Regions from separate parts of the Pantoea sp. y20 genome, predicted to be linked through region 3. Evidence: predicted binding sites of a transcription regulator. Region 3 holds the regulator's gene; each other region holds the start of a gene.
What was found. The regulator CRP, encoded in region 3, controls carbon source genes, mostly activating them, when cyclic AMP is high. The targets are predictions, from matches to a motif close to ATGTGANNNNNNTCACAT.

Region 1 (4,800 bases), 1.0 Mb from region 3:
TGACCGACATTCAGGCGCTGGGTAGCGACGCCATCGCCGTACAGGCTGATATCTCACGCGAGGCCGATGTGCAGCGCTTGTTCGCTAGCAGCATTGAGCAGTTTGGCGCGCCCGATATTGTGGTGAATAACGCCGGCATTTTTCACCACGGTGACTTTGCCGAGCTTAGCCTCAGCGAGATGCAGCAGCAGCTGAATGTGAATCTGCTGGGTACCTTGCTGGTGTGTCAGCAGGCGGCAAAACATTTCCCCGCACGCGGCGGTTCCATCATCAACCTTAGCGCTTTAAATAGCCAACGCAGCACGCCCGGCTCGGTTGGGCAGCAACCAAAGGCGCGATCGATACCTTAACGCAGGGCCTCGCACGCGAGCTTGGGCCACGTAATATTCGCGTCAATGCGTTAGCACCCGGCATTATTTTGACTGAAGGTTTGCTGGCGGCGAAGAAGATGCACCCGGAGTTGAAAGCACAGCTGATAGCGGCAACGCCGCTCGGACGCTTTGGCTTGCCGGAAGATGTGGCGCAGGTGGCGCTGTTTCTGGCGTCAGAAGAGTCAGCTTACGTTAGCGGTGAACGCGTGCTGATTGCTGGTGGCGTGTAAAATTTACTTTCCACAGGCATAAAAAAAGGGACGCATTAGCGTCCCTTTTTACTTTTCGCGTTTATCGCTTATGCGTCACGACGACGTGGTGCAGCAGCGCCTTCTGGACGCGGGCCACGACCACCTTCACGGCTGAAGCGTCCGCCTTCACGGCCACCTTCACGACGTTCGGAGAAGCGACGTGGAGCGCCTTCGCCACGTGGAGCACCATCACCGCGCGGTGCGCCATTGCCACGACGTTCGCCGCCAGCAGATGGACGACGTTCGCTACGCTCGTGCACTGGCGCATCACCCATCAGCTGCATATTCATCGGTTTGTTCAGAATACGCGTACGAGTGAAGTGCTGCAGCACTTCGCCCGGCATGCCTTTCGGCAGTTCGATGGTTGAGTGAGTACCAAACAGCTTGATGTTACCGATGTAACGGCTGCTGATGTCACCTTCGTTAGCGATCGCGCCAACGATGTGACGAACTTCAACACCATCATCACGGCCCACTTCAATGCGGTACAGCTGCATTTCGCCAACGTCACGACGTTCACGACGTGGACGATCACCATCACGGCTGTCACGGCTTTCGCGTGGACCACGAGAATCACGTGAATCGCGACGCTCACCACGGTCAGGACGATCGCTGAACTCGCGACGCGCTGGACGCGGTGCTTCTGGTGGCAGAATCAGTGGACGTTCGCCCTGAGCCATTTTCAGCAGTGCTGCGGCCAGCGTTTCGATATCCAGATCTTCGCCCGGCTGCATTTTGCTCAGCAGTGCGCGGTACTGGTCCAGATCGCTGCTTTCCAGCTGCTGCTGTACTTTAGCCGCGAACTTAGCCAGACGACGCTCACCCAGCAGTTCTGCGTTCGGCAGCTCAACTTCTGGAATAGTCAGCTTCATGGTGCGTTCGATGTTGCGCAGCAGACGACGCTCGCGGTTCTCGACGAACAGCAACGCACGACCTGCACGACCAGCACGGCCGGTACGGCCGATACGGTGAACGTAAGACTCTGCATCCATTGGGATATCAAAGTTTACGACCAGACTGATACGCTCAACGTCCAGACCACGTGCTGCAACGTCGGTTGCGATCAGGATGTCGAGACGACCATCTTTCAAACGCTCCAGCGTCTGCTCACGCAGTGCCTGGTTCATGTCGCCGTTCAGTGCTGCGCTGTTATAACCGCTGCGCTCCAGCGCTTCGGCCACTTCCAGCGTGGCATTTTTGGTACGCACGAAGATGATGGCTGCATCGAAATCTTCCGCTTCCAGGAAACGAACCAGCGCATCAGTTTTACGGCCGTAAGCGGTCCAGTAAGACTGAGAAATGTCCGGGCGCGTAGTCAGGCTTGACTGGATGCGCACTTCCTGTGGATCTTTCATGAAGCGCTTGGTAATACGACGAATCGCTTCTGGCATGGTGGCTGAGAACAGCGCGGTCTGATGACCGTCTGGAATCTGCGCCATGATGGTTTCAACGTCTTCGATGAAGCCCATACGCAGCATTTCATCCGCTTCGTCCAGCACCAGACCGCGCAGGTTAGACAGATCTAACGTGCCACGCTTCAGGTGATCCAGCAGACGACCAGGGGTACCGACAACAACTTGTGGTCCCTGACGCAGTGCGCGCAGCTGTACGTCATAACGTTGGCCGCCGTACAGGGCTACCACGTTAATGCCACGCATGTGTTTAGAGAATTCTGTGACGGCTTCAGCAACCTGTACCGCCAATTCGCGGGTAGGTGCCAGCACCAAAATTTGCGGTGCTTTAACAGTAGGATCAATGTTGTTTAGCAGCGGCAGTGAGAATGCCGCAGTTTTACCACTACCGGTCTGCGCCATACCCAACACGTCACGGCCAGCCAGCAGGTGAGGAATACACTCAGCCTGGATTGGAGAAGGCTTTACGTAGCCCATACCGTTCAGTGATTCGAGGATGTCGGCGTTCAGGCCAAGGTCAGCAAAAGTGGTTTGAATATCAGTCATGTAGTACACGTGCCTCTTAGATTGCGGCGGCCAGTCTACATAACTCGTCGTGAAAACTTTCAGTCATTTTCATCAAAAAGTGTGAACCGGCTCAAATTAGAAGTTTTGACGAACAGAAAAGCCCTCATCTCTGAAGATGATGACTTTACAGGTATTCAGGCAATAAAAGTTCGTCAGCTATTGCTGGTCAGATTCTGATAAATCGTCTTGTGTCTGGCCGAGTTGCGCCAGTTCCAACAATGCGTATCGGTGCTCAACAAAGTTATTAACGTTGTTGGCCACCGCCAGTTTGAACAACGCTTTCGCGTCGTCCTTCTCCCCCAGACTTAGGTAATACTTACCTAAATAGAAGTTGGTTTCACTGAGATGTTCAGCGAGCGAGGTGTTATCCGTTGCGTCCGCCTTGAGACGTTCCATCAGCGTTTTTTCACTGATGTCGCCAAGGTAGAACTCGACAATATTCCATCCCCATTGATCGCGAACCGCTTTGTCATGACGCTGTCTCAGCGTAACTTTTGCCTTGTCGGCATCCATATCGCTTTCAACGAGATAGAGCCAAAGGCTGCGGAATGGATCGTTAGGATCGTCTTGATAAAACGCCAGCAGATCATCTTGCGCTAACTTGTATCGACCGCCGTAATAGAGGGCGATACCACGGTTTAAATGCGCATAGTTGTAAGTTGGATCAAGCTCAAGTACAGAATCAAACGCTTCATAGGCAGCATCAAAGTTACCTGCCTGCGTTAAGTATATACCGAGATAGTTGAATACCTCAGGCATATCTGGTCTTATAGACAGCGCTTGCGAAAAATCGTTCCGCGCTAATGCCCTCAGACCCAAACTATCATACAACACTCCGCGCTCATATAATAGCTGTGCGCGTTCATCATCGGTCAGGGCACGACTGGCAAGAATTTGTTCCATTCGCGCCAGGATCACCTCTTGCTGCAGTGTGGGCTGCAAAGGTACTGCCAGAACTTCGTTCTTACGCCAATTGGAGTTGCTGCATCCTGCCAGCGTGATAGCTGTCGCAACAAAACACCAGCGCAAAAAAGGCTTCATTTCCCACTCCCGAATACAAACATTGGGACAACCATCCTGTCATCCTCCTGCTGTGCACAAGGATTCCCGCCCTCGCGATGATCTAAACACCTCTCCCCGCAAAGCAGGGAGAGGTAAATCGGTAAACGCTTACTCGGCGTCAGATGCATCAGATGCAGCGGTAGCAACTTCTTCCGCTGGTTTCTGCTCTGTCGCTTCTTTGATGCTCAGGCGTACACGGCCCTGACGGTCCACTTCCATGACTTTCACTGGAACTTCCTGGCCCATCTGCAGGTAATCGGTCACTTTCTCTACGCGCTTGTCGGCGATCTGAGAGATGTGCACCAAACCTTCTTTACCGCCGCCGATTGCCACGAAGGCACCGAAATCAACGATACGTGTCACTTTACCAGAGTAAACGCGACCAACTTCGATCTCAGCAGTGATCTCTTCGATACGACGAATGGCTTCTTTGGCTTTCAGGCCATCAGTAGCAGCAATCTTCACGGTACCGTCATCTTCGATTTCGATGGTGGTGCCGGTTTCTTCGGTCAGCGCACGGATCACTGAGCCGCCTTTACCGATGACATCTTTGATCTTGTCTGAACTGATTTTGATGGTGTAAATGCGCGGCGCGAACTCAGAAATTTCCTGACGCGGCGTGCTGATTGCCTGTTCCATCACGCTCAGAATGTGCAGACGCGCACCCTTCGCTTGGTTCAGAGCAACCTGCATGATTTCGCGGGTGATGCCTTCAATTTTGATATCCATCTGCAGCGCAGTGATACCATCGCGGCTACCCGCTACTTTAAAGTCCATATCGCCGAGGTGATCTTCGTCACCCAGGATATCAGACAGAACCACAAAGTTGTCGGCTTCTTTAACCAGACCCATCGCAATACCGGCTACGGCTGCTTTGATCGGTACGCCAGCATCCATCAGTGCCAGAGAAGCACCGCACACGGAAGCCATTGAAGAAGAACCGTTAGATTCGGTGATTTCTGAAACCACACGCACGGTGTAGGGGAAATCCGCTTGCTTAGGCATTACTGCCAGCACGCCGCGCTTCGCCAGACGACCGTGACCAATTTCACGACGCTTCGGTGAGCCAACCATACCGGTTTCGCCCACGCAGTATGGAGGGAAGTTGTAGTGGAACAGGAAGCTATCGGTACGCTC
Region 2 (4,800 bases), 1.7 Mb from region 3:
CGCCGCCCACCACATGCAGTTGACGCAGCGGTGCCGCGCGCAGTGTGCCGAGTTCGCCAATAACCTGGCGATAGAGTAAGGCCAGACTGTCGAAGATGGTGCGAGCCAGCGCAGCCGGCGTCTGCGGTACGGGCATGTTCTGTTCGGCGCAGGCGTTTTGAATCTCCTGAACCATGCTGTCTGGATTGATAAAACGGCTGTGATTGGGGTTAACCAGCGTACGACAGGCGGGCTCTTTTGCGGCTTCTTTGATCAGCGAACAGAGATCGGTAATTTGCAGCTCAGTGCAGACACGTTGCAGCAGCCACAAACCCATAATGTTTTTCAGAACGCGGTAGCCTTCTGCTCCACCTTCATTGGTTACGTTGGCATTGAGCGCCGCCGTGCTGACACAAGGCTGCAAGCTCTCAATCCCCATCAGTGACCAAGTTCCCGAGCTGAGATAAGCGGCATCATCCTGCATTAACGGGGTGGCCAAAACCGCGCTCGCCGTATCGTGAGTCGCAACCGCGATCACCGGAACGTGGTTGCCGCTGGCGCTGGTCCAGTTACCGACAGTGTTACCTGGCGATGTGGGTTTGCCGAACCACTTAGCCGGCACGCCAGCCCACGCAAGCAAATCGCTGTCCCATTCGCCGCTGTGAATATTGAGCAGTTGTGTGGTGGTGGCGTTGGTGTATTCCCAGTTCATCTGGCCGGTAAGGCGATAGTGCAGATAGTCAGGAATCATCAGCGCATACTGCACTTTTTCCTGCCAATCTGGCTGCTGCTGATGCAGTGCGTGCAGTTGATAAAGGGTGTTGAACGGCAAGAATTGAATGCCGGTGCGCTGATAGATTGCTCCTTTGCCGAGATCGTTAATGGCCTGAGCCATGTGCCCTTCTGTACGCTTATCGCGATAACTTACCGCCTCGCCGACGCGTTTACCGTTGGCATCCAGCAACACCAAATCAACGCCCCAGGTATCGATGCCAATGCTGTCCGGCACAATGCCTTCATCATCAAGCTGGGCCAGCCCTAAACGAATCTCTTGCTCCAGTCGATCCAAATCCCAACAATCATAATCTGCACGGCGCACACGCTGATTGGTGAAGCGACGCACTTCGCGCAGGCTGATCTGCTGATTCGCTGAACTCCATTGTGCGAGCATCACGCGCCCGCTGGATGCGCCTAAATCAATGGCAACAATGTTACGCATACTCATGGCGTGTTCTTCCTGTAATGAGATGACTACAGATTAGAAATCTCCGCTTTTTGCCACCTTCCCCTTACTGCCAGTGCGTAATAGTCACTGGCAGGCTGACAAAGAAGTTCGTGAGAAAGCTCACAGAACCACACAAGTGGCGAGATGTGAGCCTTGCCGCATTTCTGTCAATCGCCGGTGAGATCTTGAAAAATTAGCCATTTTCCTGCGTCACTAAGATGAAAATTCAAGGTAAGGTGCGGGGCGCCTGCGTAGACTCGGCAACGGTTGAGTTAATTAAGAGGCGAATCATGACCGTTCTACATAGCGCAGATTTCTTCCCTGAAGGGAATTACGCCATCGCCATCGAGCCGCGTGTGCCGCAGCAGGCATTTCCGGAACACCATCATGATTTCCATGAAATCGTGTTGGTGGAACACGGTTCTGGCATTCATGTGTTTAACGGTCAGCCACAAGCTTTATCCGCAGGATGCGTATGCTTTGTGCGCGATCACGATCGTCATCTTTATGAGCAAACGGAAAATTTGTGCCTGACCAACGTGCTGTATCGCAGTCCGGCGTCATTTCGTTTTCTCTCGGGTTTGCAGGCTCTCCTGCCGCGCGAAGAAGAGGATCACTACGCGTCGCACTGGCGCATTAATCACAAGGTGATGGCGCAGGCGCTGCAAATCGTTACGCAGATGAAGCAGCAAGATGTGTGGTCGCTGGAACGTCACGCACGTCAGGAGCAACTTTTTCTGCAACTGCTGGTGTTGTTGCGCGAAGCGGCTCACAACGATCAATCACAGGATCAGGAAGCACGCTTACATCGGTTGCTCGACTGGCTCAATGAGCACTACAGTGAAGAGATTGTGTGGGATGCATTAGCCGATCGTTTTTCATTGTCGCTGCGCACTCTGCACCGCCAGATGAAGCAGCAAACCGGTAATACACCGCAGCGTTACCTTAATCGGCTTCGCCTGTTACAGGCGCGGCATTTACTGCGTCATAGCGATATGCGCATTACAGACATCGCCTACCAGTGTGGATTTGGTGACAGCAATCACTTCTCCACGCTGTTCCGGCGGGAATTTGGCTGTGCGCCCAGAGCGGAGCGCCAGCAGATGCTATAACTGGAGCGTTTCCTCATGTCGCTGATCTTAACGCGGGAAGACTATTTTCCGGCCTCCAATCTGCCGATTGCGGTGGCCGAGCGCATGCCGCAGCCCTCCTTTCCTCCGCACCGTCATGAATTCAGTGAAATCGTTATCGTCTGGCGCGGTAACGGCCTGCATGTGTTGAACGATCGTCCATGGTTGGTAACCTGCGGCGACGTTTTTTACATTCACGATAACGACTGCCACAGCTATGACAGCGTCAACGATCTGGCGCTGGATAACATTCTTTACTGCCGCGATCGCTTTCGTCTTAGCCTTGACTGGAGCCAGTTGTTGCCGCCGCAAGAAGAAGATTCGCCGGGCTGCTGGCGTTTGACCACCCGCGGGATGGCGTTAGCGCGCGGTGTGATTAGCCAGCTGGAACGCGAAAGCCGCAAAAGTGATTCGCTATCGATTCAACTCTCTGAGGCGCTGTTTTTGCAATTAGCATTGATTCTGCGCCGTCACGGTTATGCCGCCGATCGGCCCTGGGCATTACCTGAGGGTGAGCAACTGGATCTGCTGATGTCAGCATTGCAAGGTGCCATCAGCCGTCCATTCGATTTGGCAGTGTTCTGTCAGCAGAATCAGTTGAGCGAGCGCGCATTGAAGCAACTGTTTCGCCAGCAAACCGGTATGACCGTGGGACACTATCTGCGGCAACTACAGCTGTGTCAGGCGAAATATCTGCTGCGGACGCAGGATTGCTTAATCAGTGAAGTGGCCGCGCGTTGCGGCTTCGATGACAGTAACTACTTTTCGGTGGTGTTTACGCGGGAAACCGGTTTAACGCCGAGCGCCTGGCGGCAGCGTTTCCTGCCGCAGCGTGAATTCTCAGCAGAGAAAGTGAAGGCCTGACGTGCCGTAGCGGCGTCAGGCTTTACATTAGGCTGCCATGCCTAATCCAACAATGTTGGCAGCAATGATAATCACCACACAACCCAGTGACAGAACGCGAACCGGACGTTGCCCCGCCGATTTCCACTCTTTTAGTACCAGACCAACCAATCCACCGCACAGCACGTAGAGGCTCATATGCAGCATCCAGCTGATGAAGTCATACTGTGCCGGAATTTTGGCGTGTCCCCAGGCGTAGAAGAAGAACTGCAGATACCACATGGTGCCGCCCAGCACAGCAAACGCGATATTGGCCAGCAGCATTGGTTTAGCGACGGAGAAATCACGGCGTACTGAAATATCGGTTTTTACCGCCAGACGGATGAAGCAGTAAGCCAGATTGATTAACGCACCACCGCCCATGATCACCACATAGCTTGGCAACGCGACATAGAGTGGATTGATGCCCAGATTGGCTGCGGCTTCATGCATCGGCTTAGCGGCATCCATCGCAAACGACATGCCGGCCGAAAAGATGCCGCACATTACGGCCAAAATCAGCCCTTTTTTCAGGTTGAACTCTTCGGCATTGATGCCCAGCGCCCGCTCTTTTAACAGACCGGCACGCGATACAATCCCTACGCCGATCAGCGCAACTAACACGCCGAGCAGCGTCATACGTCCGCCTGGTGAGCTGAATAGCTCGACAAATCGGCCCTGCAGCAGCGGCGTCATCAAGGTTCCCACCACTAAGGTGATACCGATGGCAATACCAATGCCCATCGACATCCCGAGGTAACGCATGGTCAAACCGTAGTTGATGTTACCAATGCCCCACATGGCGCCAAACAGAAATACCGGCATCAGTTGAGAGAAACTAAAGCTGCCGTAATACGCCCAGAAGTTCGGCAGTAATACCGCACTGACTGCCCAGGGAAGAATCAGCCACGACATGACGCCGCCTACCGACCACATCGTTTCCCAGGACCACTTTTTCACCTGCTTAAATGGAGCATAAAAACAGGCGGCACTGGCGGCACCCACCAGATGCCAGAAAATACCTGCAATGATGGCACTGTTCATTGTTATTCCTTCGTAAGGTTGAGGCCAACAGGAAACCGGCGGTTTCCCGATTACCGGCAGTCTACGGTGGGCAGCTTTTCGTCAGCCTTTGGATGGCTGCCGGAAAGCGGAGGTTGCTGGCAAAATTCGGTGGGTCGTCAACATAGGGATCACAAAATCGCATTCGCAGGCAGGTCACGGGGTGATTTTTATAAGTGGCTTATTCTTCAACATATTTTTCTATTGTGCTGTGCCGATCAGCACAGTTTTTGATTCACTGCCACTGCAACAGTTAACATGGCAGTCACACAAAGCCGCGTACCAGACTTTCCCCGCAGGCGTTTAATCCGTATAACGTTGGGAAAATCATCAGGACGAAGGATTGAGATGAATACCAAAAGATTGCGACTGTTGCTGTCACAATCGGTGAGCCGCGTGATGCTGGATGACATCCGGGCCATCGTGCCGGCGCAGGCGCTGAACGTCTTTATTAATGGATTAGATGAAGCACATTACGCCACGCTGGATTGCGTGCAGAGCGAGGAGAATTGCGCCCTGCTG
Region 3 (4,800 bases):
CACCAGCGAGCGCGGCCATTCACGCGAAGCGGTGATGGATTCGGTGGTGCGGTCAATGGAGGATTACATTAACTTCATCACGCCACAGTTCTCGCGCACCCACATTAACTTCCAGCGCGTGCCGACCGTTGATACCTCAAACCCGTTTGCCGCACGCGAAATTCCGTCGCTCGACGAAAGCTTCGTGGTGATTCATTTCCGTGGTCTGGAAGGCATCGCGTTCCCCTATCTGCTGGCGATGATTCAGGGATCGTTTATTTCGCACATCAATACGCTGGTGGTGCCGGGTGGCAAAATGGGATTGGCGATGGAGCTGATTATGCTGCCGCTGGTACAGCGACTGATTGAAGGGAAGCGGATTGAATAAGCGGAGTCATTCCGTAGCGGCGCAATTTATTGCGCAATAAATTGCGCCGCTACAATCCGAGTTATAACTCGATCACTTCATAGCTGTGGGTAATTTCCACGCCTTTACCCAGCATGATCGCTACCGAGCAATATTTTTCCGCTGACAGATCAACCGCACGCGAAACGGCCTTGTCGCTCAATGCTTTACCGCTAACGATAAAATGCAGGTTGATGTGGGTAAAAATGCGTGGCGCTTCTTCACGGCGTTCCGATGTGAGCTTCACTTCGCAATCGGCCACATCGCTGCGCCCTTTTTGCAGGATCGACACCACATCAATAGCGCTACAGCCGCCCGCGGCCATCAGCACCATCTCCATTGGACTTGGCGCTTTATCACCGGAATTACCATCCATCAATACCTGATGGCCGGATGAGGATTCTCCGAGAAAGGTAAGACCTTCCACCCATTTCACTCGTGCCTGCATGATTCTTTCTCCTGAAGCGGCGGTTTTGCCGCCAGAGTACGCTTTCACCTGACAAACAGCAATCCAGAGTAATCCCCCTTCTGCTGAAGCGAGACAACACAAGACAGCTCGCAAAAGCTGTGCTACAAACAGTGCTGAAAATATTTTCGTCATCACAGACGAAGGCCGGAAGAATCAAAAGCGTAGCTTAAGAGTCCACCCGGAATAATTTTTCCTTTACTGGAAACGCTCGACGATTAAACCGCCTGACAGGGAAAAAATGCCCCCTGTGTTTTGGGCACGATTACAACAGAGGATAATAGCGAATGGTTCTCGGCAAACCGCAAACAGACCCTACACTCGAATGGTTCCTGTCCCATTGCCATATTCACAAATATCCATCCAAAAGCACGCTCATCCATCAGGGTGAGAAAGCGGAAACGCTGTACTACATCGTAAAAGGTTCCGTAGCGGTACTGATTAAAGATGAAGAAGGCAAAGAGATGATTCTCTCCTACCTCAATCAGGGGGATTTCATCGGCGAACTCGGTCTTTTCGAAGAAGGCCAGGAACGCAGTGCTTGGGTGCGTGCGAAGTCTGCCTGCGAAGTGGCTGAAATTTCATACAAAAAATTCCGTCAGCTGATTCAGGTAAACCCGGATATTTTAATGCGACTTTCGTCGCAAATGGCGCGTCGTCTGCAAGTGACATCTGAGAAAGTGGGCAACCTTGCCTTCCTCGATGTCACCGGACGTATTGCGCAAACGCTGCTAAATCTGGCCAAACAGCCAGATGCGATGACTCACCCAGACGGGATGCAAATCAAAATCACCCGTCAGGAGATTGGTCAGATCGTGGGCTGCTCACGCGAAACCGTGGGTCGTATCCTGAAAATGCTGGAAGATCAGAACCTGATCTCCGCACACGGTAAAACCATCGTCGTTTACGGCACCCGCTAATTTCTTCTCACCCACGGCGTGATGGCAACATCGCGCCGTTTCTATTTGCGATGAGCTGATGTGGCGCCGAATCATCTATCATCCCGAAGTTAACTATGCGCTGCGGCAAACGCTGGTGCTGTGCCTGCCTGTGGCTCTCGGTTGGCTGTTTGGCGATCTGCAAAAAGGTCTGCTGTTCTCGTTAGTGCCGGCCTGCTGCAACATGGCGGGACTGGATACGCCGCACAAACGCTTCTTCAAACGCCTGATTGTGGGTGGTTCGCTGTTTGCCACCGGCAGTTTCCTGATGCAAATCCTCACCGCTTACCAGATTCCGCTGCCACTGATTTTGCTGGCGCTGCCGCTGCTGATTGGCGTAACCGGCGAAATCGGCCCGCTGCACGCGCGCCTGCTGCCCGCCACACTCATCGCCGCCATCTTTACGCTCAGCTTAGTGGGACGCATGCCGATGTGGGTGCCGCCGCTGCTCTACATTGGCGGCACGCTGTGGTACGGCTTGTTCAACTGGTTCTGGTTCTGGCTGTGGAAAGAGCAGCCGATGCGCGAATCGCTCAGCCTGCTGTTCCGCGAGCTGGCGGATTACTGCGATGCCAAATACACCTTACTGACGCAGCTGACCGATCCGGAGAAAGCGCTGCCGCCGCTGCTGGCGCGCCAGCAAAAGGCGGTCGATCTCATCACCACCTGCTATCAGCAAATGCATATGCTGTCGGCGAGCCGCGATAACAGCCACAAACGCCTGACGCGCGCTTTTCAGGTTGCGCTGGATTTACAGGAACACATCTCCGTGAGTTTGCATCAGCCCGAAGAGGTGCAGAAGCTGGTTGAGGAGAGCCACGCCGAAGCGGTGATTCGCTGGAACGCCAAAATTATTTCGGCGCGGCTGCGCGTGCTGGCGGATGCGATTCTCTACCATCAGCTGCCGGATCGTTTTCACATGGAGAAACAGCTCGGCGCTCTGGAGAAAATTGCACGCCAGCATCCGGATAATCCGGTCGGCAACTTCTGCCTGTATCACTTCAGTCGCATCGCCCGCGTATTGCGTACGCAGAAGCCGCTCTACACGCGTGACCTGATGGCCGATCGCCAGCGCCGTTTGCCGCTGTTGCCGGCGCTGCGCAGTTATCTGTCATTCAAATCCACCGCGTTACGCACCGCAGCCCGCTTCGCTGTGATGCTGATGTTTGGCAGCTCGCTGGCGCTGTTCTTTAACATCCCCAAACCTTACTGGATTCTGATGACCATCATGTTCGTCAGCCAGAACGGTTACAACGCCACGCGCGTGCGTATTCAGCACCGTGCGCTGGGCACTTTCGCCGGATTGCTGATCGCCGCCGCGTCGCTGCAGCTGGCGGTGCCGGAATCGATCACGCTGCTGTTTATGCTGGGGATTACGCTGGCGAGCTATCTGATCACGCGGAAATATTATGGCTGGTCGATGATTGGCTTTACCGTCACGGCGGTGTATTCGCTGCAATTGCTGTCGCTGAACGGCGCGCAGTTTCTGCTGCCGCGCATGATGGATACCTTGATGGGCTGTTTAATTGCCTTCGCCGGGATGATTTGGCTGTGGCCGCAGTGGCAAAGCGGGCTGCTGCGCAAGAACGCGCACGATGCGCTGGAAGCCTATCAGGAGGCGCTGCAACTGCTGCTGGGGCCGGAACAGTCGCCCGATAAACTGGCTTATCAGCGCATAAAGGTTAATCAGGCGCACAACGCGCTGTTCAACTCATTGAACCAGGCATCGAGCGAGCCGGGCTTTAACCTGCAATATCTGAAAGATATGCGCATGTGGGTTACGCACAGTCAGTTCATCGTCGAGCATATTAATGCCATGACGATTCTGGCGCGCGAGCACACCATGCTGACATCGAAGCTGGCAGAACGTTATCTGCAATCCTGTGAAATCGCGCTGCAGCGTTGTCAGCAGCGGCTGGCGTATGACGGTCCGGGCAACGACAGCAATATTCTGGAAGCGCCGGAAAATCTTAATGAAGGGCCGGTGACGATTGTCGAACAGCATGTGAAGCGGATATTGCAGCACCTCAGCGTAATGCACACCATCTCTTCGCTGGCGTGGAGCCAGCGACCGCATCATGGCCGCTGGCTCAAAGTGTTACGTCCGAAAGCGGATTAAGCGGTCAGCACCTTTTCAATCGCGCTGGCGAAACGCGTCATGCCTTCGGCGATATCGGTTGGTTCAATCACCAGCGACGGCACAAAACGGATCACGTCAGTACCGGCGGTGAGAATCATCAGCCCTTCCGCGGCGGAAGCGTTGAGGATGTCACGCGCTTTGCTGGCGAACTGCGGCCTCAGCGCGGCACCAATCAACAGACCTTTGCCGCGAATCTCGCTTAAGATAGCGAATTTGCTTTCGATGGCTTGCAGCGCTTCAACAAACTGCTGACGACGCGCTTCAACGCCTTCCAGCACTTTTGGCGTGTTGATGATGTCCAGCGCGGTTTCAGCAATGGCACACGCCAGCGGATTGCCGCCGTAAGTGGTGCCGTGCACGCCCGGCGCCATTACTGAGGCGATTTCGTTGGTGGTCAACATCGCACTCACCGGGAAACCGCCGCCCAGCGCTTTGGCGGTGGTGAGGATATCGGGCCTGATACCGTAATGTTCGTACGCAAAGAGTTTGCCGCTGCGTCCCATGCCGCTCTGCACTTCATCCAGCACCAGCAGCGCATGATGTTCATCACAGAGGGCGCGCAGGCCTTGCATAAATTCTGGCGTAGCTGGCATCACGCCGCCTTCGCCCTGAATCGGCTCGACCACGATGGCGCAGGTATGGTCGTCAATCACCGCTTTCACCGCATCGAGATCGTTGAACGGCACATGCACGATATCCGCCGGTTTTGGACCGAAGCCATCAGAATATTTCGGCTGGCCACCCACCGACACGGTGAACAGCGTGCGACCGTGGAAGGCGTTATGGAAGGCGATGATTTTACTTTTGAACGGGCTGTGTTTTTTGCAGGCGTAATAACGCGCCAGCTTGAATGCCGCTTCATTGGCTTCCG

Region 1: a site for CRP is predicted at 2,660-2,677, ahead of yrbN (protein YrbN). Genes of this name have one in related genera too.
Region 2: a site for CRP is predicted at 1,349-1,366, ahead of rhaB (rhamnulokinase). Genes of this name have one in related genera too.

What each region holds. Positions count from the first base shown of each region.
Region 1 covers NZ_CM142816.1:601,097-605,896, reverse strand. The annotation lists partial or broken gene ACYAC5_RS02720 (SDR family NAD(P)-dependent oxidoreductase) at 1-601, shown strand, start outside; gene ACYAC5_RS02715 (DEAD/DEAH family ATP-dependent RNA helicase) at 670-2,580, opposite strand; gene yrbN (protein YrbN) at 2,597-2,653, opposite strand; gene nlpI (lipoprotein NlpI) at 2,758-3,642, opposite strand; gene pnp (polyribonucleotide nucleotidyltransferase) at 3,772-4,800, opposite strand, start outside.
Region 2 covers NZ_CM142816.1:2,144,830-2,149,629, forward strand. The annotation lists gene rhaB (rhamnulokinase) at 1-1,204, opposite strand, end outside; gene rhaS (HTH-type transcriptional activator RhaS) at 1,495-2,316, shown strand; gene rhaR (HTH-type transcriptional activator RhaR) at 2,332-3,198, shown strand; gene rhaT (L-rhamnose/proton symporter RhaT) at 3,226-4,260, opposite strand; gene ACYAC5_RS10110 (hypothetical protein) at 4,627-4,800, shown strand, end outside.
Region 3 covers NZ_CM142816.1:3,803,245-3,808,044, forward strand. The annotation lists gene ACYAC5_RS17710 (phosphoribulokinase) at 1-367, shown strand, start outside; gene ACYAC5_RS17715 (OsmC family protein) at 429-833, opposite strand; gene crp (cAMP-activated global transcriptional regulator CRP) at 1,139-1,771, shown strand; gene ACYAC5_RS17725 (YccS/YhfK family putative transporter) at 1,830-3,908, shown strand; gene argD (bifunctional acetylornithine/succinyldiaminopimelate transaminase) at 3,905-4,800, opposite strand, start outside.